Regions from separate parts of the Terrabacter sp. RAF57 genome, predicted to be linked through region 1. Evidence: riboswitches for the same ligand, from Rfam matches in the RefSeq annotation. Region 1 holds a riboswitch; each other region holds the start of a gene.

Region 1 (7,510 bases):
GCCAACGGCATGCTGTCGCCGTCGGCCGCGGTGGTGTCGAGGTCGGCGCTCACACCTGGGTGCGGTGGAAGCTCGCGAACGAGCGGCTCGCCGTGGGACCGCGCTGCCCCTGGTAGTGGGAGCCGTAGGCCGCTGAGCCGTAAGGGTTCTCGGCCGGCGAGCTGAGGCGGATGAAGCAGAGCTGGCCGATCTTCATGCCGGGGTAGAGCATGATCGGCAGGGTCGCGACGTTGGACAGCTCGAGCGTGACGTGGCCGGAGAAGCCGGGGTCGACGAAGCCGGCGGTCGCATGGGTCAGCAGGCCGAGCCGTCCGAGCGAGCTCTTGCCCTCGACGCGCGCAGCGAGGTCGTCCGGGAGGGTCACGGTCTCGAGCGTCGAGCCGAGGACGAACTCGCCCGGGTGCAGCACGAAGCTGTCCTCGTCGGGACCGACCTCGACGAGCCGCGTCAGCTCCGGCTGCTCGGCGGCCGGGTCGATGTAGGGGTACTTGTGGTTGTCGAAGAGCCGGAAGAACTTGTCCAGCCGGACGTCGACGCTCGACGGTTGGACCATCGAGGGGTCCCACGGGTCGAGCACGACCCGCTCGGCGGCGATCTCGGCCCGGATGTCCTTGTCGGAGAGCAGCACGGGACGAGGCTATAACGCCGGGCCGGATTCGCCCCGGCACTCCTGCCCGACTCTCTTCCCTCGCGGACGCCCCACGGACGCCGTCGGCGACCTATCGTCACGTCATGGACCCCTCCGACCCCTCCGGCCCGGGCTCCGGCCGCGCCGACGACGCCCTGCTCGCCGACTTCCACTCCGTCCTTCGGCGGATCCTCGAGTCGCTACCGTCCGACGAGGCCGGACAGCGGCTGTCGGACGCCCTGCGCGAGCACCTCGGGGTCGAGCCGCACCTGCTGGCCGTCGTCTCGGCGACCGTGCTGCCGCACCGCCTCGTCGACGCGGACATCGCCCTGTCCGAGGTCGCTGGCGCCGACCCCGACGCCGCCGTCATCGGCATCGCCGGCGACGCGCGTCACCACATGTCGCTCGGCGACCTCGTGCAGCGCTTCCACGGCCAGGTCATGTCGGTCGGCCAGGTCGACTACGACCGGATGCCGACCGGCCCCGGCAAGGACGACCAGCGACAGGTCGTGACGTCCGGCATCCGCCTCTTCCACTTCGACGGACACGCCGTCGCGGTCCGTCAGCAGGGCATGAACCGACAGTTCGGGCGCGAGTCCGGGAGCATCGAGGTCGTCGCCCGCGACCGCGACGTGTCCGACGCCCTCATGGCGCGCATCCAGGAGCTCATGGACGAGCGCAGCGTCATCCGCGGCCAGGTCGTGACGTTCGGCTCGGACCCCTACGGGCCCGGCATGGCCGGCGTGACCTTCATCGAGCGACCGACCATCGACGCGGCCGCCGTCGTGCTGCCCGAGGGGGTGCTCGACCGGGTGGCGCACCACGTCATCGGCATGGGCGAGCACCGGGAGCGGCTCGTGGCCCACGGGCAGCACCTCAAGCGCGGAGTCCTGCTCTACGGGCCGCCCGGCACCGGCAAGACGCACACGGTCCGCTACCTGCTCTCGGCGACGCCGGGCACGACGGCCGTGCTGCTGAGCGGCGGCTCGTTGCGCTTCATCCACGACGCCGCCAAGGTCGCGCGGGCGCACCAGCCGGCGATCGTCGTCCTCGAGGACTGCGATCTCGTCGCCGAGGACCGGTCGTTCGCCCCGATGGGGGCCTCTCCCCTGCTCTTCGAGGTGCTCGACGCCCTCGACGGCCTCGACTCCGACTCCGACGTCGCCTTCGTGCTGACGACGAACCGCGTCGAGGACCTGGAGGTCGCCCTGTCGCAGCGGCCCGGCCGTGTCGACCTGGCCGCCGAGATCCCGCTGCCGGACGCCGAGGGCCGTCGCGAGCTGCTCCGCCTCTACGGCGGGCACCTCTTCGGCCCCGAGGCGATCTCGGCCGCGGCTGCCCGGGCCGAGGGCACGACGGCGTCCTTCGTCAAGGAGCTCGTGCGGCGCGCGGTCCTCGCGGCGGCGGTCGCCGACGAGCCGCCGGCCGACGACCACCTCGGCCAGGCCCTCGACGAGCTCCTGTCGGACGCGCAGGCGCTGACGCGCAGCCTCCTCGGCGTGGGCGGCAAGGACGAAGACGGCGCCGCCGTCGACCCCGGTGGTATGCCGTCCGGCCGGCTGCGACCGCGTCGCCCGGTCGTGCTCCTCGGCCCGTCCTCCGACGGCCGGATGACCCGCCCGGGACCACCGCCGTGAGGTGATGCGTGCCGAGCGTGCCCGGGCCCCGCTGCGCGACCCGGGCACACGGCATACGCCCTCGTGGTCTGGGGGCTGCGCTCAGCCGGCGAAGGCGCGCACCGGCTGCCCCGGCACGGCGACGCGCACGCGGAAGACGGCTCCGGCCTGGGGCTCGGGGTCGTCGAGGTTCTCGCGCGACGTCGTGACGTAGAGGTCGCGCAGGTCGTCGCCGCCGAACGTGCACGCCGTCGTGAGGCGCACGGGGACGGCGACCTCGGCGAGCACGTCGCCCCCCGGTGAGTGGCAGCGGACGCGGCCCGCGCCGTTGAGAGCGACCCAGACGTTGCCGGCGCTGTCGACGGTGAGCCCGTCAGGGTGGCCGACGTCGTGGGTGACGAAGGGGCGCCGGTCGGTGAGCTCGCCGTCGACGACCGTGAAGACGTCGGTGCGGCCGGTCGGGGTGTCGTCGTAGTAGGCGAGCCGGCCGTCGGGCGAGAGGTCGATGCCGTTGGAGATCGTCACGTCGGGCAGCAGGGTCGTGACGTCGCCGTTGCCGTCGACTCGGAGGAGCCGCGCGCTGCCGGGCACGCGGTCGTAGCCCATCGTCCCCGCCCACAGGCGGCCCTCGCCGTCGACGCCGCCCTCGTTCATCCGGACCGTCGGGTCGTCCCAGAGGTCGAACCACGGGGTGGGTGTGCCGTCCGGCTCGTCCGCGAGCGCCAGACCGCGCTCGGTCGCGACCACCCAGCCCCCGGACCTGCGTGGCCGCACGAAGGCGGCGACGTCGCCGACGTGCAGGCGGTCGACGGAGCCGTCGGCGCGCAGGGTCAGGACGTCACCGGCGAGAAGGTCGACCCAGCGCAGCCCACCCCACGTCGGCGACCACACGGGCCCCTCGCCGTGGTAGCAGACGGCGTCGGTGACCTGCTCGAGCTCTCCCGTGACGATCGGGCCGCCGTCGGCAGCCATCAGTCCCACCACACGCCGACGTAGTGGTGGCCGTCGGGCACGACCGGCCCGTCGACGAGCCACTGCGCGCTCGCGGCGGGGCCGCCGCTCGACTCGGTGTCGGCATCGATCGTCATCGCGTCGACCTCCTCGGGGAGCAGGGTCGTGATGACGGCCACCCCACTCGCGTAGGGCCATTCGTCGTCGGGGAAGTCCTGGAACTCGAGGACGTCGAGCTCCACCCGCACGTCGTGCACCTCCGGGTGCTCGCGCAGCTCGAAGAGCACCCGGCGCACGGTGTCGAGCGGCACGTCCTCGGGACGGTTCGGCGCGATGCACCACTCGCAGTCGTTGCCCTCGAAGAACTGCTCGAGGGTGACGGCCACCTGGGCACTCGCACCGCCGCGCTCGCGGACGTGGTCGACGAAGGCGGTCTGCTTGGCGAGATCCATGACGGTTTCGGCCCCTGGGGTCGCGTTCCTGACACTGGCGCGGTGTCGGCTACACTGACGCCGCGTGCCGCCTTGCGGACCCTTCGCGGGGCACCTCCGGGCGGCCCGTGCGAGCGTAGCTCAATGGTAGAGCGCCAGCTTCCCAAGCTGGATACGCGGGTTCGATTCCCGTCGCTCGCTCCGCGCACGACGAGTCGAACCACCGAGAGGTGGGCACCGCCCGGTGACACGGCCCCGAGGGTCGACACGGACCCCCGGGACCGATCCGGGTCAGGGCATGCGGCCTGCGACCCAGCTCGTCGTCCAGATCCTCGAGAGCTGGACGCGCTGGCCGGGTCTGGGTGCGTGCCAGACCTTGCCGTAGCCGGCGTAGATGCCGACGTGGTACGCGCGGCCTCCGGACATGAAGAAGATGAGGTCGCCCTGCTGGACGTTCGCCTTGCTGATGCGGACGCTGGCGAGTCGTTGGGCGTTGGCGGTGCGCGGGACGCCGACGCCGAGACGGGTGCGGTAGGTGTAGTAGACGAGGCCGGAGCAGTCGAACGCCGACGGGCCCGCAGCCCCGTAGCGGTAGGGATCGCCCTGCTGTGCGGCAGCGACCCTGACGGCGGTCCTGCCGCGCGCAGCGCGCGTGGCGGCCGAGACGTAGGCGACCGGTCTGGCCTTGATCGTGACCGGAGCGGTTCCCGCTCGAGAGGCAGCCTGGTGCGTCACCGACGATGTCGGCGCGCTACCCGTCCCGACGAGGAGGGCGGCTGCGAGAAGTGGCGTGATAGCCAGGGACTGCAAGGGAATTCGGCGTGCAAGGGTAGAAGTGGGCATGGTGGATTCCTTCCCACGCCTGTGAGGTGAGCTGTCGGGTTCGGGCGGAAGATGCCCGGCCGCAGATGCGGCTTCACCCCAAKGACCGGTTGGCCGGCCCGAAAGTGGGTCCCCCACTCCTGTCCGTTATTGCGTTGCTGCCCCACCGGTGGACAGGACTCGGCGTGCGGTGGGCCGCTCGGGGGAGACCCCGGGCGATGAGCATCCATCGACGGTGACAGACAGGTCACGAAAAGGGTCCTAGACGAACAGATTGTGGCAATAGTTGACAAGTCAAATGCGGTGGAAGCAGACATTCCATCCGCCACCGTGGCGTGGAGGACGCTCTCGGCAGCCCACGGCATACGCAGTCCGGCGCTGCGGTGCTCGGTAAACCAGTGGACCACCGTGGACGTCGTGACGCACCATGGACGCTGCTCCGTCGGGGCACGTCAGTCGTCAGCGGGGAGGCCCGCGGAGAGGTGGGTGGCCGTCATGGCCTGCTCAGCGGTCACGGTCCCGCTCCACCTCCCCCACCCCGGCTGACCGGGCACCCCGGTCCTGCCCGACTGACAGGAACAGACCGTGAAACCATTGACGGACAACGAGATTCGCGCCTCCTTCGTCAACGCCTCCCGGCGTGAGGCCAAGCAGGCAACCCTCCCCGCCGACCTCGACCTCGGCCCGCGCTGGGAGACGCTCGACTACCTCGGCTGGGTTGACCGCAGCAACCCGCAACGGGCCTACGCCGTCGTCCCGGTCGACGACGAACCCGTCGGCTTCCTCCTCCGGACCGCCGAGCGCACGCGCAAGGCGAGCGCGATGTGCGCCTGGTGCGAGGACGCCTTCGCGACGAGCGAGGTGGCCCTCTTCGTGGCCCGGCGGGCCGGGGCATCCGGCCGCGAGGGCAACAGCCTCGGCACCCTCGTGCACGCCGACTTCAGCTGCTCGACGCACGTCCGACGCCCGCCGAACGGCATGGAGGGCGGCCTCGACCCGCTCGCCCTCGTCGAGCGACGTGTCGAGGAGCTGCGGGCGCGGTCGTCGGCCTTCGCCCGCCGCCTGCGCGACGGCTCGTGACCCTCGGCTGACCTCGAGCACGTCGGCCCGGACCCGAGCGGGCGGTCCGGCGGCGCGCCCGAGCGCGCCGTTTGGACGTCGCGGCCCGACTGTTGCTACGGTTGGCGACGCCTCGCAGGCGTAGTTCAGTAGCAGAACAGCCTTCTTCCAGAAGGAAGACGTACGTGCAATTCGTGCCGCCTGCTCCAGATGGGAAGGGCCCGGTCTCCGTGACCGGGCCCTTCTGCTGTCCGGGCCCTTCTGCTGTCCGGGCCCTTCTGCTGTCCGGGCCCTTCTGCTGTCCGGGCACACATGCCGTCCGAGCACGTATGCCGTCCGGCCGGGCCTCGCGGGACGGGTCGCGGGCGCTCCCCCACCGTCAGCGCTCGTTGCCGCGCCGGTAGTTGCCGGTCGCCCGGGCCAGGGCGTACTGGACCGCGTCCTCGTCGTCGCCGTCGAGCACCCGGTCGAGGCGGCGTGCGGTCGCGCCGGCGATGACGGCGACGAGCCGGCCGGGCGGCATACGCCCTCAGAGGCCGCTCGTGGCGGAACCGTGACCTCTCCCCCTTGCGATCGTTACCGGTCAGTAGCATCATGGAAGTGACCGGCCAGTAACTTGGCGCGCCCGCCGACGACAGCGCGGACGCACGACGAGCAACAGAACGTGGAGGGTCCCCGGATGGGCCACTACAAGAGCAATGTGCGTGACCTCGAGTTCAACCTCTTCGAGGTCTTCAACCGTCAGGACGTCCTCGGCACCGGCATCTACGCCGACGTCGACGTCGACGCCGCCAAGGACATCCTCCGCGAGGTCTCACGCCTCGCCGAGCACGAGCTGGCCGGCAGCCTGCTCGACAGCGACCGCAACCCGCCCGTCTACGACCCGGTCAGCCAGTCGGTGACGATGCCCGAGTCGTTCAAGAAGTCGTTCAAGGCCTACGTCGACGGCGACTGGGGCAACCTCGACGTCCCCGCCGAGCTCGGTGGCATGGTCGTGCCGGCCTCGCTGCGCTGGTCGGTCGCCGAGATGGTCTGCGGCGCCAACCCCGCGATCCACATGTTCACGGCAAGCTACTCCTTCGCCAACCTCCTCTGGCACCTCGGCACCGACGACCAGAAGAAGCTCGCCAAGCACATCGTCGACCAGGCCTGGCACACGACCATGGTGCTCACCGAGCCCGACGCCGGCTCCGACGTCGGCGCGGGCCGCACCAAGGCCGTCCAGCAGCCCGACGGCACGTGGCACATCACCGGCGTCAAGCGCTTCATCACCTCGGCCGAGTCCGACATGGTCGACAACGTCGTCCACTTCGTCCTGGCCCGCCCCGAGGGCGCGGGCCCCGGCACGAAGGGCCTCTCCCTCTTCATCGTGCCGAAGTTCCAGGTCGACCTCGAGACCGGCGAGCTCGGCGAGCGCAACGGCGCCCACGTCACCAACGTCGAGCACAAGATGGGCCTCAAGGTCAGCACCACGTGCGAGGTCACCTTCGGCGAGCACGAGCCGGCCGTCGGCACCCTGCTCGGCGACGTGCACGACGGCATCGCCCAGATGTTCAAGGTCATCGAGAACGCCCGGATGTTCGTCGGCACCAAGGCGATCGCCACGCTCTCGACCGGCTACCTCAACGCCCTCGAGTACGCCAAGGAGCGCGTCCAGGGCGCCGACCTGACGCAGATGACCGACAAGGCGGCGCCCCGCGTCACCATCACGCACCACCCCGACGTCCGCCGCTCGCTCATGCTCCAGAAGGCGTATGCCGAGGGTCTGCGCGCCCTCGTCATCTACACCGCGAGCCAGCAGGACGCCGTCAACCAGGCGCAGGGCGGCAACCCGACGGTGCCGCTCGAGAAGGGCTCGGCGGCCGAGGTCGCCAACCGGATCAGCGACCTCATGCTGCCCCTCGTCAAGGGCCTCGGCTCCGAGCGCGCCTGGGTGCTGCTCGGCACCGAGTCGCTCCAGACCTACGGCGGCTCGGGCTTCCTGCAGGACTACCCGATCGAGC
Region 2 (7,510 bases), on a different contig from region 1:
CGGCGACTGGTACGACGTCGTCCAGCTCCCCGGCGGCCTCCTCGGGCTCGCGATCGGCGACGTCGCGGGCCACGGCCTCACCGCCGCCGCGACGATGGTCCAGGTCCGGATGGCCCTGCGCGCGTACGCCCTTCAGGACCCCTCGCCGCCCGCCGTCATGCGCGGCGTCCACCAGCTCGTCGCCCAGCTCCCGGTCCCCGAGATGGTCACCCTCATCTATCTCGTCTTCGACCCGGCCACGCGCCGCATCCGCTGGACCAACGCGGGCCACCCACCTGCACTCGCTTTCGCGGGCGGTCAGGGCACCTACCTCCAGGGCGCCCTCTCCCCTCCCGTCGGCGTCACCGTCGACGGCTCGTTCACCGAGGCCACCCAGGTCCTGCCACCGGGGGCAACCCTCCTGCTCTACACCGACGGGCTCGTCGAGCGGCGCGGTGTCTCCCTCACCGCCGGCCTCGACCGGCTCGACCGCGAGGCCTCCGCCGTCCCCGACGACGACATCGAGGCCCTCTGCGAGCGACTTCTCGACACCTTCCTCGACGAGGAGCACATCGAGGACGACGTCGCGATCCTCGCCATGCGCCCCCTGCCGTCGGTCGACGGCGAGCTCGACGTCCGGCTGCCCGCCGAGGCCCGCAACCTCGTGCAGGTCCGCAGCGCCCTGCGCCGCTGGCTCAAGGAGGCCTCCGTCTCCGAGGCCGACGTCAACGAGGTCCTCGTCGCCTGCGGGGAGGCCTGCGCCAACGTCGTCCAGCACGCCTACAGCGGGCAGGGGTCGGCCGGCGAGCTCGTCGTCGAGGCCCGGCTCGACGGCGGCGCCCTCGAGGTGCGCATCCGCGACCACGGCCACTGGCGCCCAGCCGCCGACCGCGGCGGCGGCTGGGGACTCCAGCTCATGGATGCCCTCATGGACGACGTCGACGTCGAGCACACCCCCGGTGGCACCGACGTCCGCCTGCGCCGTCGCGTCCACGTGACGGTCGAGGCATGAGCGACCTCGCCCGCGTCGACACGCGCCGCGCCGGCACCACCCAGCTCGTCCGCATCACCGGCGAGCTCGACCTGTCCAACGCGCGCGAGCTCACCGACGCCCTCGGACACGCGGTCCCCGACGACGTCACGCTCGTCGTCGTCGACCTCAGCGGCACGACCTACCTCGACAGCGGTGGCATCGCCGCGTTCTTCCGCCTCTCCCAGCGACTGCGGGACCGCCGACAGGATCTCCGGCTCGTCGTCCCCCACGCCTCGCCCATCCGCGCCGTCGTCGAGCTGACCCGGCTGAGCCAGGTGATCCCCGTCGACGAGAGTGTCCCCGACCTCCCCGGCCAGATGGCGTATGCCGCCCTCCCGCCCGACGGCGCGCCCGCCCCCTCCCAGCCCCCACCCACCACAGACGTGCCCGAGCCCGGGGACCCTGACCTGGCCGAGCCCGAGGGCGATCAGCGCAACGGGTAGCTGCCCGACCCGGGCAGCGTCGCTCCGGCGCGGTCGGTGAAGCGGGCCACGAGGTCCCCCGAGAGACGGGGCTGCACGCGGGTGACCTCGACGACGAGCTCCCCGGCGCGCAGCCGCCCGTCGAACTGCGCGGTCGGCTGGCTCACGTGCTCGACGACCCGGGCGCCGTGCACGTCGCGCACCGAGGTGAGGAGCCAGCCGGCCGGCGCCGTCAGGTGTGCGAGGTAGCCGCGGTCGCTCGGCGTGAACGTCAGGCTCGTCACCGTGCCGACCGGAGCGGGAGGCGGCGCGACATTGGTCGTCGGGGTCGGCCGGCTGCTCGTCGGCGTCGGCGTCGTCGTCGGGCTCGGGCTCGGGCTCGGGCTCGGGCGGCTCGACGAGGTGGCGCTCGTGCCGGTGGAGTTCGGCGCGGGGCGCGACGGCGGCCTCGACTGCCGGTCGGCGCTCCCGCTCCGGCCGCCCGACGACCGGAAACGAGAGACGCCCTCGGCCGTCGCGACCCCCATCACGGGTCGCGGCGCGGTCGACGTCGGCACCGACGAGCTCGTCGTCTCGGCCGGGTAGGGCGACTCCGTCCCGTCCACCGGTCCGGCCGACGAGTCCCGGCCCACCGGCGCGTCGGCCGAGACGCGTCCGGTCGGCTGGAGTTGGAGCAGGAAGAGGGCGGTCGCGACGACGAGTGCAGCCGCAGCCAGCACCGCGGCCGCCGAGCGACCCGGCACCGACAGCACGCGACCGTTGACCCCGCCCGAGCCACCTCCGGGCCCACCTCCGCTGACGTCGGCGGCGAACTCTGACAGGTCGTCGGCCCCGTCCATGAGCGAGGCCACGCCCACGGCGACCGGGATCGTGGCGCCGCCCGTCGCTGCGACCGCGCCCGCGCCCGCTGCACCGGCGACGACCGTGCCGTCGCCCACCGCGTCGTCGCCCACCGCGTCGGCGGCACCGAGCCCCGACGCCACCGCGAACGCCCCTGGCAGGAGCACCGGCGCGACGCGCAGCCGGATCGCCTCGTCGACGTCGACGACGTCGAGCACCGCAGCCCGGCACCGGGCGCAGCTGTCGAGGTGCTCGTCGACGCGCTCGCGAGCCTTGACCGGGAGGGAGTCGCGCACGTAGCCACCGAGCTGGCGTCGCACCGCCCGGCAGTCCGCGTCGCCGGCGTTCGCGACGAGCTCGGAGAGGAAGGTCTGGCGCAGCCGCTCTCGCGCCCGCTTGCTCCGGCTCGCGACGCCGTTCGGCGTCGTGCCCAGCCCGGGAGCGATCTGGTGCGGCTTCTCCTCGTGCACGACCAGACGCCAGAGCAGCGACCGGGACTCGTCGGGCAGCGAACGCCAGGCCGCCCAGACGGCGTCGCGCTCCTCGGCGTCGACGGCCTCGTCCTCCGCCGAGGCAGCCGCGCGGGTGTCGACGGTCGTCTCGTCGTCGGTCAGCACGACCCGGTTCGTGTAGCGCCGCGCCACGTCGATGTTGGCCCGGCGCAGCGTGCTGAACAGGTAGGGCCGGAAGGCGGTGTCGGGCCCGCCCCCACCACGGAGGGCATCGAGGGTGCGGGTGAAGCTCTCGCTGACGAGGTCGTCGACGTCGCTCGGCGACGCGACCCGGGAGGCGAGCCGTCGGGCCGCGGGCTCGTGCCGCGACCACAGCACGGAGTAGGCGGCGGCGTCGCCCGCCCGAACCCGGTCGACGAGCGCCGCGTCGCTCTCGGGTCCGTCGACGCGTACGCCCTCGTCCGCCCCAGCCACGGACTCGCCGCCGTGCTCGTCGTGCGCCCGCTCCACGTTCTTCTGTCCCCCACCCGTACCCCGACGTCTCGTCGGCTGTCTCGACCCAAGCTCCAGCAGGGTGCGTGACCGGGCGCCGGGTCCCGTCCCCGGCCTGTCGGCGCGTCAGCAACGCACCTCACGCATCCTTCCCCTGGAGACGCGCGAGGGACCGAATCATGGCGCGACATGCCCTCGGATGTACAGGGTTGGCGGCGTGCCGGGTGATTTGCGTGCGTTTGCGACACACCTACCGACGCCCGGGCGGGCTTGCCCAAGAGCCGGATCCGACCCGGACCTGCGTGCGACCATAGAGACTCCACGACCCGTCACCCCAGGAGCAGCACATGACGGCGACCGACCCGAGCCACGGCTTCCTCAGCGAACCGGCTCTGACACCGGAGCTCGAGGCCTACTTCGCGAGCGACGTCACCGACCACGGCTACGTCATGAACCTCAGCCGCGTCTGGGCGCAGTCGCCAGCGGCCCACGACACGCTCTTCGCGCTCCTGGCCGACATGGTCTCCGTCGCCGGCCTGAGCTTCCGGCAGCGCGGCATCCTCATCGCCGCGACCGCCTCGACCATCGGCGACTCCTACTGCGCGCTCGCGTGGGGTGGCCGCCTCGCCACCGCTGCCGGCGAGGAGGTCGCAGGCGCCGTGCTCCGCGGAGACGACGAGCCCCTCGACGCCGCCGACGCCGCCCTGGCGACCTGGGCCCGGACCGTGGCGAGCACCCCGAACGCCACCACCCCTGCCGACCTCGAGCCCTTGCGCGCCGCCGGCTTCGACGACCGGCAGATCTTCGCGATCACGGTCTTCGTCGCGCTGCGCCGGGCCTTCTCGACCGTCAACGACGCCCTCGGCCCGCTCCCCGACCACCAGCTGCGCGCCGACGCCCCACCCGCCGTGGACGACGCGGTCTCCTTCGGCCGCCCGGCCGCGGACCAGCCCTCCTGACCGAGGGCGTATGCCGTCCGCCCGGCCCGTCGGGCCGGGCACCCTGCCTGCGAGTCCGCGCTCAGAGGGTCTGCGTGGCCACCCCGCGCAGCAGCGCGAGGTAGTCCTCGACCGGGTGCGCTCCGGTCACGGCGGCATACCCGTTGGCGACGACGAACGGCGTCGACATCACGCCCATGGAGCGCGCCTGCTGCTCGTCCTCACGCACCTGCTCGGCGTACTCGTCGGAGGCGAGCACGGCCGACACCCGCCGCTCGTCGAGACCGCACTCGCCGGCGAGGCGCTGCAGGACCTCACGGTCGTCGATGGCGAGGCCCTCGCCGAAGTGCGCGGAGTGGAAGCGCTCGACCGCCGCGGAGCGCAGCGCGGGGCCTCCCATCTCGCCGGCGAGGGCGCAGAGCCGGTGCGCGTCGAAGGTGTTGGCGCGCACCGCGCGGTCCCAGTCGAAGACGAGGTCGTCGGCCTCGGCCACCTCGCTGGCCTTGGCGTTCATGAGCCGGCCAGCGCCCGCGTCGCCGCCGTGGCGCACCGAGAGGTGGTCGCTGACGGGCACGGAGCCACCGACCGGGACGTCCGGGTCGAGCTCGAAGGAGCGCAGGCGCACCGTGACGTCGTGCGGCCGCTCGAAGGCGGCGACGGCAGCCTCGACACGGCGCTTGGCGACCCACGAGTAAGGGCAGACCAGGTCGCTCCAGAGGTCGAGCTCGATCATGGTCGTGGACTCGGCAGCAGGCTGATCGGTCATCGACTCAGTCAACCACGGTGGCCGACAGGGCCGGAAAGCGCTGCGCCCCCACCGGATCCGGTGGGGGCGCAGCGTGTGGCGTGAGAGGTGACCGCTCAGATGCGGCCGTACATCGACGGCGTCGTCCAGATGGAGTGGTTGCCGATGACGGTGCCGGGACGCTGGGCGTCGATCATGCGGCCCGGGCTGACGTAGATGCCCACGTGGTAGATCGGCGAGCCGAAGAAGACGAGGTCGCCGGGGCGCGGGTTGCTGACCGGGGTCGAGGCCGCGGCCTGCGCGGACGCGGTGCGCGGGATCGAGATGCCGGCCTGGCGGTAGACGTAGGACGTGAAGCCGGAGCAGTCGAAGCCGGAGGGCGTCGTGCCGCCGTAGACGTAGGGAACGCCGAAGTACGACTGGGCGATGCCGATGATGCCGGTGGCGCTGGGGTTGGGCGCGACGTTGAGGGCGACCCGGGTGGTCGAGCCGGAGCGCGACGCGCGCTGCTGGGTCACCTCACGCTCGGCGGCGGCCTTCTCGGCGGCCTTCTTCGCGGCGCGCTCGGACTTGACCTGGACGTCCTCGATGACGACCGGCTTGACCGAGGCCTGCTTGAGGGCGGGCTTGGCGTAGCCGATCGCCGACAGGGCGTTGCCGGCCTTGAGCGTGCCGACGGCGGGGCCGACGGCCGCGGGACCGGCGACCGTGCTGGCGGAGCCGTCAGCGGCGTTCGCGGTGCCGGCGAACGAAGCGACGAGACCACCCGAGGCCGCGACGATGGCGGCACCCTTCACGGCGGGCTGGGCCGACTCCTTGGCGATCGTCTTGAGCTCCGAGATCGCGTTGAAGCGACCGGGGGCGCGGTGGCGCCCGGGAACGTTCTGAGCCACGTTTGACCTCTCGACGCCTACGAGGTGAGCTGTCGGGTTCGGGCTGGAGGTACTGCCCGGCCTTCGCTCGGACCGGTCTCGGTCCACGGAGGGCTTCACCCCGAGGGCGTCTCTCGACGCCCGGAGAAAGTGGTTCCCCCGCTCCTGCCATGCGGTTCGTACTGAGCCTCAGGTCGATGGCAGGACTAGGCGGTCCGACCCGGGGCACTCACTCGACGGGGAGAGCAAGTTCGCCCACCGTACCCAAGTAGGAGTGCCTTGTCACCTTCGAGTTCCCGGAAGTCAAAGAAATTTCAGCGACCTCCGGAAGGGGCCGGACGAGGTGTGGCAAGGCCTGCCAAAACGACCCGGCAAACCGGGGCAAACCCTGCCGGATACGGCGTGTTCAGGCGGCCTGGCAGAAGACGTGGACGGCCACGTCGTCGGGCAGGGAGACGCCCGTGGACGGCTCGCTGCCCTCGCGGACGGCGACGACCCGGCCGCCGTCACGGACGACTTCGACGCGGGCGCCGGGCACGACGCCGGCACTCGTCAGCAGCGCGAGCGCCTCCGGGTCGACCTGGACGGGCTCACCGATGCGACGGATCGTCACCACCGTCGGCGCGACCCCCACGGCGGCGGTCAGGGTGCTTAGGCCGGTGAGGAAGTCCTCGTCCTGGCGCACCCCGAGCTCCTCGAGACCGGGGATGGGGTTGCCGTAGGGCGACTCGAGCCCCTCGCCGATGAGGCCGAGGATCTTGCGCTCGACCTTCTCGGACATGACGTGCTCCCAGCGGCAGGCCTCGTCGTGGGCGTACTCCCACTCGAGGCCGATGACGTCGACGAGCAGCCGCTCGGCGAGGCGGTGCTTGCGCATGACGCGGGTCGCGAGCAGCCGGCCGTGGTCGGACAGCTCGAGGTGACGGTCGCCCGAGACCGCGACGAGCCCGTCGCGCTCCATGCGGGCGACGGTCTGCGACACGGTGGGGCCCGAGTGGCCGAGACGCTCGGCGATGCGCGCGCGGAGGGGCACGATGCCCTCCTCCTCGAGCTCGAAGATGGTGCGCAGGTACATCTCGGTGGTGTCGATCAGGTCCGTCACGGTCATACCTTCTCAGAATCGGAGAGCGGTCAGGGACCGCCCGTGAGTGGCCCGGGCGTCGGCCCGGTCCTCGCGCGTCGGGTCGGGTCGTGCCGTGGCACCCAGATGCGCAGCCAGCCCGCCCCGACCACGGCACCCACGCCGAGCACGACGGAGGAGGCGCCGAGCGACATGATGGCGCTCAGCCCTGACAACGCCAGCGGGCCCGCTGCCCTTCCCACGTCCGCGCAGAGCCGCCAACCGCCGAGGAACTGCGCCCGTCCGTCCGCGGGCGAGGCGTCGGCGCCGAGGGTCATGATGAGCCCCGCCCCGAGGCCGTTGCCGAGACCGAGCACGGTCGCCGCGGCCGTCACGGCGACGAGGCTCGTGGCGAGCGGGAGCAGCATCATGCCGAGGCCGAGCACGAGCATGCTGGGCACGGCGGCCGCGACCCGGCCGTGGCGGTCCATGAGCCAGCCCGAGGGGTAGAAGAGGGCCATGTCGAGCGCCCCGGCGACCCCGAAGACGAGCGACGTCTGCGCCGGGGAGAAGCCGACCGACTCGGCCCACAGCGGCACGAGGGCCTCGCGGATGGCGCGCGCCCCGGCCACGCACATGGCACCGGTGCCGAGCGTCAGGAGGACGTGCCGGTGCTG
Region 3 (7,510 bases), on a different contig from region 1:
GCACGAGGGCAGGGACCAGCTGGAGCTGGTAGTCCTGCACCCACACGGTGGCGCCCTCGGCCGCGACCTCGGCGACGGCCTCGGCGAAGCGACGGTTGACCGTCTGGTAGCTCGACCACCACTCGCGGTGGAAGGTCGCGGGCACGATGACGTCGTGGTAGATCGGCCACAGGGTGTCGTTGGAGAAGCCCTCGTAGTAGTCCCGGACCTCGTCGGTCGACAGCGGCACGGGGTGCAGGTGGATGCCGTCCTCGTCGAACGGCTCGGGTGCCTCACCGGCGTCTCCGGCCCAGCCGACCCAGGCGCCGGGCTGCGTGCGCATCACCGACTCCATGGCCGTGACGAGGCCGCCGGGACTGCGTCGCCACTCGACCGCGCCGTCGTCGGTGACGACCTTGTCGACGGGCAGGCGGTTCGCGGCGATGACGAGGTCGTAGGTCGGCCGAGGGGTCGACACGCAATCAGCTCCTGCTGCTCGAGGGGAGGGCACGGCCCTCGACGTACCCAGACCCGGGGGAGGGGCGCCGCGGGGCGCGATCGGTCCCACTCTAACGAGCGAACGGTGGCGCCCGGTGCGGTCCCGCTCTAGGGTCGATACAGGGCATCTCTGGTGGAGCGGGTGGCCGCCTGAGGGCATCGCGCCGAGGTGAAGGAGTCGCCGTGAAGATTTCTGACGTGCTGCGCAAGAAGGGCAGCGAGGTCATCACCATCAAGCCCGACGAGACGGTCGCCGGCCTGCTCGGCCTGCTGGCCGAGCACCGCATCGGCGCGGTCGTGGTGAGCACGGACGGCACGAGCGTGGACGGGATCGTCAGCGAGCGCGACATCGTCCGGCACCTCCACAGCACCGGCACGAGCGTGCTCGAGGCGCCGGTGTCGCAGATCATGACGAGCGAGGTCACCACCGGTTCGGCCGACGACAACATCGCCGACCTCGCGGGGACGATGACGGAGATGCGGGTGCGCCACGTGCCGATCGTCGACGCCGACGGCAAGCTCGCCGCGATCGTCAGCATCGGCGACATCGTCAAGCACCGGCTCTCCGAGCTCCAGTCCGAGCGCGACCAGCTGCGCGACTACATCAGCAGCTGACGCTCCGGAGAAACTGGACAGAACCGACGAACCAGGACACTCCGAGGCTCGCTGCCGCAGGGTTCCTGCCGTGGCGCCCCCGTCGCATACCGTAGGGGTATGACTGCGTACGACCGGACCGAGCGGGTGCCCAACCCGCGGCCCGGCGCGCGCACCGGTGGCGTGCCCGTGGCAGCGCGCCCCGGCGGGCCGGGGTCCCCGCAGCGGATCGGCCCATACCGTCTCATCGAGGAGATCGGCGAGGGCGGCATGGGCGTGGTCCACCTCGCCCTCGACCCGCGCGGCCGTGCCGTCGCGATCAAGGTCCTGCGCGCCCACGTCGCGCACGACGCCGACGCCCGGCAGCGACTGTCCCGTGAGGTCGACACCCTCTCGCGCGTCCGCGACGCGCGGGTCGCGAGCGTCATCGACGCCGACGTCATGGCGCCCCGCCCCTACATCGTGACCCGCTACGTGCCCGGCCCGGCCCTCGACGAGGTCGTCGAGGACCACGGCCCGCTGGCCCCGGCGGACCTGCTTCGCCTGGCCCGCGGGATCGCCGAGGCGATCCGCGCCATCCACGCGTGCGGGGTCGTCCACCGCGACATCAAGCCGGGCAACGTCCTCATCGAGGACGGCGACCCGGTCCTCATCGACTTCGGCATCGCGCACCTGCAGGACGACGTGCGCCACACCGTCGGCGGGCTCGTCATGGGCACGCCCGGCTACCTCTCGCCCGAGCTCGTCGAGGGTGCCGCCATCACCGACGCCACCGACTGGTGGGGCTGGGCCGCCACGATCACGTATGCCGCGTCGGGCCGTCCGCCCTTCGGCCGCGCCCGCATGGACGCCGTGCTCACCCGCGTCCGGGCTGGTGACGTCGACCTCGAGGGGGTCGACCCGCGCCTCGTGCCGCTGCTGCGCGCGTCCCTCTCTCCCGATCCGCGGCTTCGCCCCCACGCCGACGAGGTCATCGCGGCGCTCGAGCTCTACGCCGCCGGCCGCGCGGCGACGGTGCCGACGCCGAGCGGCAACCCGTGGGACGACGGCCGCGTCAGCGCGACCCCCGGAGACACCCAGGTCGTGCAGCACGGCAGCACCGCCGTCATGCCGCCCGTCGGCACAGCAGGCACGGCAGGCGCGGTGGGCGCGGTGGGCGCTGGCGCGGCCGCGGCGAACCCGGTGCGGTGGGCCCCGCCCCCGACCGGTCCGCGGTCGTCCGACCCCGGCCCGGCGGCATACGACCACGGCTGGGACGACGAGCCCGCGTCGCCGGACGACTGGGGCGGCGCCCAGGCCTACGATGCCCGGCACGGGCGCGGCGGGCAGGACGTCGAGCCGGCTCCGCAGGACGGCTACTGGCCCGACGACGAGTGGGACGAGGACGACGAGCCCGCCCAGCGCGAGGGCGACCCGCGCATCGGACTGCCGATGCGCACCGGACTGCTCGCCGCTGTCGCGATCGCCTGGGTCGGTGCCCTCATGGCGTGGCCGGGCATCGCCCTCGTCGTGCTCGTCGTCCTGTCGGCGCTCGCCCGGGCCACCGACCGCTCGGTCACGGCGCTCGTGATGCGCCGCTACGACTTCGGCCGCCGGCGCAGCGACGTGCCCTTCGCCGTCGTGTCGAGCCCGTGGCACCTCGTCGTCGGCATCATCGCAACCGCGGTCGGGCTGCTCCTGCCCGTGGCGGTGGCGCTCGCCGGCGTCTTCGCGGCCGCCCTGCTCCTCGCCGGCACGCAAGGGACCGACCTCGGCCCGGGCACACCGATCACGCTCGCGATCGGCGGTGTCCTCGGCCTGCTCATGCTGTGGTGGGGCCCCGGCGGCGCCTCGCTGCGACGCGGTTCGCGCTCGATGGCGCGGCGCCTCGTGCCAGCCGGCCTGGCCGCGCAGATCGTGTCCGGGCTGCTCGCCGTCTTCGGCGTCGCGGCTGCGCTCGTGGCCCTGCAGCACGGGTCGAGCCTCACGTGGGACCCGTTCACGACGAACCCGTTCGGGAAGTGACGGCTCGGCGCGAGACGGTTGAGCGTGCGGGGCGGGGCCTGTGGGGCGCCCGGGCGGCCCCTGTGCGAGGCCTGTGTGCATAGCGGATCGACCTGCATCTGGGGCTGAAAAAAAGATCACGGAAGTGTCTCGACGTGCCTTGTGCGCTGCGGAAACGTCCCGTACCGTCAGTGCTCGGCGGCCTCGACTTTCGGGTCGAACGGGAGCAGCACGACTCGGTTCCCGGGTCGCTTCGTCGCGTCCGGCTCCACACGAACGCTCCCACAACTTCACATGGACACCCATTTATCCGTTCCCTGAGCGCGCCGAGCCTCGCCAGCCAGGGATGTAGCCCACACCCGTGGGCCGGGCGAGGACGGGGGACCCAGTGTGGCCAGTGAGTGCATGTGTGTCGAAGCGCATGTCAAGAGGACGAGATCTGGTCTCGGGGTGAAGTCGCATCCGCGACGGGGCACCTGACGCCCCAACCCGACAGCTAACCCCGCAGGCGCGCGTCAGGAAGGATCACCCATGCAGTACATGTCCAAGCATGCTGCGGCCAAGAAGATCTCGGTCAAGCAGCGCATCGCGGGAGTCGGAATCGCTGGAGCCGCCACCATCGTCGGTGGCATCGCCGCGGGCGGGTCGGCCAAGGCCGCCTCGGTCTGGGATCGCGTCGCCCAGTGCGAGTCGAGCGGCAACTGGCACATCAACACCGGCAACGGCTACTACGGCGGCCTCCAGTTCGTGCAGAGCACGTGGCGTGGCTACGGCGGCACGGCCTTCGCGTCGCGCGCCGACCTCGCCACGCGGGCCGAGCAGATCGCCATCGCGCAGCGCGTGCTCGCCTCCCAGGGCCCCGGCGCCTGGCCGGTGTGCTCGCAGCGGGCCGGCCTGACGCGGGCCAACGGTGGCGCGACGACGACCCCGGTCTCGCGGTCGACCGTCCGCAAGCCCGTGACGACGAAGAAGGTCGTCAAGAAGAAGACGTACGCGACGAAGCCCACGGTCAAGAACACCGCCAAGGGCGCCAAGGTCACCGTGCACAGCGGCGACACCCTCGGCAAGATCGCCGCGCGCTACCACGTGGCCGGCGGCTGGAAGGCCCTCTGGAAGGCCAACGGCGCCCGGGTCACCAACCCGAACCTCATCTTCGTGGGTCAGACTCTGCGACTCCCGTGAGTTCCTGATACAACTGAGCCGGACGGCCTCGCGCGACCAACCCCTGGGTTGCGCGGGGCCGTCCTTCTCATGTCCGGCGTCGGTTCGCGCCCGGTGTTTGGGCGTATGCCGTCCGGCTCGGTTACGCTTTCGCCCGTCCGCGGCGCTCGCGCCGAGACGTGCTGGCGTGGCGCAATTGGTAGCGCACCTGTCTTGTAAACAGGCGGTTAGGGGTTCGAGTCCCCTCGCCAGCTCTCCGCTCAACGGGGTCGATAGTGACCCTGACCTGCGGTTTCGCGGTCGTGGAGCGAGCTGGATGCTGTGGGCACGAGTGGGGGCAACGACTCTGACTCCAGCGTGACCGGCTCACAACCCCACACCGGCTCTTCGGAGAAGCCTCTTCCCGGACCGGTCACCAACCAGCGTAGAACCCCGGCCCTTGCCAAGTCTTGGCCTAAAGGGGTGCCATGAGCGTGCGTCCTGAGCGGCTGGTTCCGGGGACTTATCTGGCTAAGGACCAGCTTGGCCTTTGAGCGTGGTTCAGCTGTTGGCCGGGACGTCTTGCACGGTGCGTTGTGGGCGGCGGGCCGGATCATCGCGCTCGAGACCGGCCCCAGGTTCCGGTTCAGTCGCACCGAGAGACCGTTCTCGTCACGAGCTCACCCGAAGGCCCGCGCCCAGTTCTTCGAGGGCGACCTCTGACCTGGCGGTCCAAGGGCCGGCTCAGCCCCATGTGAAGCCGGCCCCTGGACCCATGGGGACGTACTCCTTGCCGCACCGGGCGCAGGCGCGATACAGCTTGCCGTCCGACGTATAGGTCGTCGCCCACACGTGGCGGGTGTTGATACGGCAGCCGAGGGGTAGGTGGACGGCCGGCTCCGGCTGCGGTCCGCCGTCCGTCAGGACGGCGTGCATCGTCGAGGCCGATGCGGCGACCCCGACCGCATACCGCCACGCGGCCAGGCGGCCGAGCCCGTGCATCTCGGCGATCAGCTCATCGTGGTAACGATCGCGGGTCTCGGAGGGGACGCCCACGGTGGCCCGCTCCATCGCCGACGCCGCGAAGCGGACCGACGCCCTCTGAATCTTCCTTCTCATGACAAGCCCTCCTGCGGTATCGGAGCGAAGCCAGTTCGCGGCCGGCGCGCGGAGGCCAAGGCCCTCCCCGCCTGCGTGGCACCTGACTCCGTGAGCCGGTAGTACCTGCGCGCCGGTCGGCCCTCCCTGCTCGGGTCGATGTCCTCCCACCGGGACTCCAGCCAGCCGACTCTTTCCAGGCGGGCCAGGATGGGGTGGACCGTGCCACTCGGCAGTCCGGCGAGCCGGCCGATCTGCGACCCGTACCAGTCGGCCGCCAGGTCGCTGAAGAGGACATCGAGGACCGACCGGGTTGCCATGGTCATCCGTGGTGGCATGGTCGTACTCTACCTAGGGCCGACAGCCTGGCACAAGAGTCCGACGCCGGCACGCAGCGGCGCGCGCCGAGGTGCGGGTCGACCGGCCAGTCAAGACCTGGATCGAGATCGCGTGGCGACACCGGACTGCGTCAGCGACCCCAGAACCGAACCGCGGCACGATCGAGGCGGCATCCTGGAAGTGGGCCACTGACCTCACGCTGGGCGTAAGCCCCCACAGCGGTCACGGGACCGCGCAGGATGACCGAAGTTGCTCATCGGCGATCCGCTGGCACGTCTGCCCTCGCGGTTGCCAACTCGACCCGCCGGACCCAGCTCTCGGCGCCGGGTGACGGCGGCATCGACGACGGCGGCGAACCGCGAGAAGACCGCTGCGAAGATCGCCCCGGCGTGCCCTTCGAAGAACCGCTCATCGCCGTTCGCCGGCACCTCGTCCTCTGCCCAACTGGGCACGAGCCGTCGTCGGGTCGCTGCGAACGCGGCGTCCGCCTCGGGGTGGAACTGGGTGCCCCACGCGATTCTGCCGACCCGGAAGGCCTGGTTCGGGTAGGCGCTGGAGGACATGAGGCGGGTGGCTCCGCCGGGGAGGCTCACGTGATCGACATGTGACGACATCACGTGTAGGCGCCGCGGCACCACGCGGAAGACGGGGTCGACGGCGCATTGCGCGGTTGTGGCGACCGGGGTCCATCCGACTTCAGCCGCCGGGCCCCGATAGGCCGCGCCCCCGGCCTCGACGCCCAGCAGCTGCGCACCCAGGCACACACCGAGGTAGGGCACCTCGTCGCGGAGCGCCTCGGCCACGAGCGCCGCTTCCTGGGTGCGAGTGGGCCAGCCCTGCCTGTCGAGCACCGACTGGGGGCCGCCGAGGACGACCAGTGCGTCATAGTGCTCGAGGGTCGAGGGGAGAGCCGCGTCGGCGCTGACGTCAATCACGTCGAGGACGAGCCCGGCGGCCTCCAGCTGCGCGCGCAGCGGGCCGGGCCCCGCGAAGGAGACGTGCTGGACCACCAGCAGCCGGCCGCGTTTGGGCCTAGTCCTGGTTGCTGAGCCGTTCGGGTCCGGAGGGGTCTGAAGAGCGCAGGTGAGGGCAGGCGCCCTGACGGCATAGTCGATCTTGTCGCTGATGGGCAGGGCGTTGGGCTGCTCGAGGTGTTCGCGGCGGTACCGCTCGCGCATTGCTCTTGGTAGCAGCGAGTTCGTGGCGGCGCGGATGAGGACACGCGATGTCGTACTCCCGCCGCCGGCGGCTCCGGTCACGGCAGACCCGGTTCGGGACGGGTGCCAGTCGGCCCCGTTGGGGACGGGAGACCCACGCCAAGGCCCACGCGCCTTGTGCGCGCCCCGGTGGGGCGGTAGTACCGGCGGGCTGGTCGTCCGGCCATCTGAGGGTTGACCTCCTCCCAGCGTGACTCCACCCAGCCCGCCGCCTCCAAGCGCGTCAGGGTTGGATGGCCGATGCCGCTCATCAGCCCCGCCGTGCCCACGATCTCAGCTCCGCACAGCTCCTCTGTGGGGCGGCGGGGAGTGCGCGAAGGACCAACTGGGTCGCCATCGTCATCCGGCGCGCAGTCACCATGCTTGTACTCTACTTAGCCCCTAGGTTGAGTACAAGCATGGCTCGTCGGTCAATGCTAGAAGGGCGACGCCGAATCACGGGCCCAACGCGTGACGGGGCCGAGCCGCGGGGCCGTACTCACGCCGCAGTGGCTCTCGTGACCGGGCGAGCGTAGCCGCCACCAACGCGGCCATAGAGGACGTCGATTCCCGCAGGACGATTGTGGTCGCGCAATAGCGTTCTTCAGGACGAGTGGGGTGATCGGTGTGGTCGCTTGCCGTCAAGTCACGCCGTGGTCGTATGCGTAGTGGACGGCCTGCGC

What was found. Region 1 has a riboswitch for cyclic di-AMP ahead of AB4Y83_RS16065 (C40 family peptidase). Riboswitches for the same ligand answer to the same signal wherever they lie in the genome.
Region 2: it holds a riboswitch for cyclic di-AMP, as region 1 does, so the genes downstream of both, AB4Y83_RS21830 (C40 family peptidase) here and AB4Y83_RS16065 (C40 family peptidase) in region 1, are expected to answer to the same signal.
Region 3: it holds a riboswitch for cyclic di-AMP, as region 1 does, so the genes downstream of both, AB4Y83_RS19650 (transglycosylase family protein) here and AB4Y83_RS16065 (C40 family peptidase) in region 1, are expected to answer to the same signal.

What each region holds. Positions count from the first base shown of each region.
Region 1 covers NZ_JBFRDT010000014.1:20,146-27,655, reverse strand. The annotation lists gene AB4Y83_RS16095 (serine aminopeptidase domain-containing protein) at 1-53, opposite strand, end outside; gene dcd (dCTP deaminase) at 50-628, opposite strand; gene AB4Y83_RS16085 (AAA family ATPase) at 733-2,265, shown strand; gene AB4Y83_RS16080 (SMP-30/gluconolactonase/LRE family protein) at 2,347-3,216, opposite strand; gene AB4Y83_RS16075 (hypothetical protein) at 3,216-3,647, opposite strand; tRNA gene AB4Y83_RS16070 (tRNA-Gly) at 3,757-3,827, shown strand; gene AB4Y83_RS16065 (C40 family peptidase) at 3,918-4,436, opposite strand; cyclic di-AMP (ydaO/yuaA leader) riboswitch at 4,471-4,613, opposite strand; gene AB4Y83_RS16060 (FBP domain-containing protein) at 5,034-5,528, shown strand; tRNA gene AB4Y83_RS16055 (tRNA-Gly) at 5,643-5,716, shown strand; gene AB4Y83_RS16050 (hypothetical protein) at 5,887-6,030, opposite strand; gene AB4Y83_RS16045 (acyl-CoA dehydrogenase) at 6,187-7,510, shown strand, end outside.
Region 2 covers NZ_JBFRDT010000034.1:2,381-9,890, reverse strand. The annotation lists gene AB4Y83_RS21855 (MASE1 domain-containing protein) at 1-991, shown strand, start outside; gene AB4Y83_RS21850 (STAS domain-containing protein) at 988-1,455, shown strand; gene AB4Y83_RS21845 (sigma-70 family RNA polymerase sigma factor) at 1,440-3,236, opposite strand; gene AB4Y83_RS21840 (hypothetical protein) at 3,566-4,177, shown strand; gene AB4Y83_RS21835 (DsbA family oxidoreductase) at 4,239-4,922, opposite strand; gene AB4Y83_RS21830 (C40 family peptidase) at 5,018-5,794, opposite strand; cyclic di-AMP (ydaO/yuaA leader) riboswitch at 5,797-5,972, opposite strand; gene AB4Y83_RS21825 (iron dependent repressor, metal binding and dimerization domain protein) at 6,180-6,875, opposite strand; gene AB4Y83_RS21820 (MFS transporter) at 6,905-7,510, opposite strand, start outside.
Region 3 covers NZ_JBFRDT010000022.1:83,332-90,841, forward strand. The annotation lists gene AB4Y83_RS19635 (alpha,alpha-trehalose-phosphate synthase (UDP-forming)) at 1-457, opposite strand, end outside; gene AB4Y83_RS19640 (CBS domain-containing protein) at 661-1,092, shown strand; gene AB4Y83_RS19645 (protein kinase domain-containing protein) at 1,192-3,075, shown strand; cyclic di-AMP (ydaO/yuaA leader) riboswitch at 3,395-3,582, shown strand; gene AB4Y83_RS19650 (transglycosylase family protein) at 3,586-4,236, shown strand; tRNA gene AB4Y83_RS19655 (tRNA-Thr) at 4,397-4,469, shown strand; gene AB4Y83_RS19660 (hypothetical protein) at 4,939-5,313, opposite strand; gene AB4Y83_RS19665 (PadR family transcriptional regulator) at 5,310-5,630, opposite strand; gene AB4Y83_RS19670 (type 1 glutamine amidotransferase) at 5,826-6,890, opposite strand; gene AB4Y83_RS19675 (response regulator transcription factor) at 7,469-7,510, opposite strand, start outside.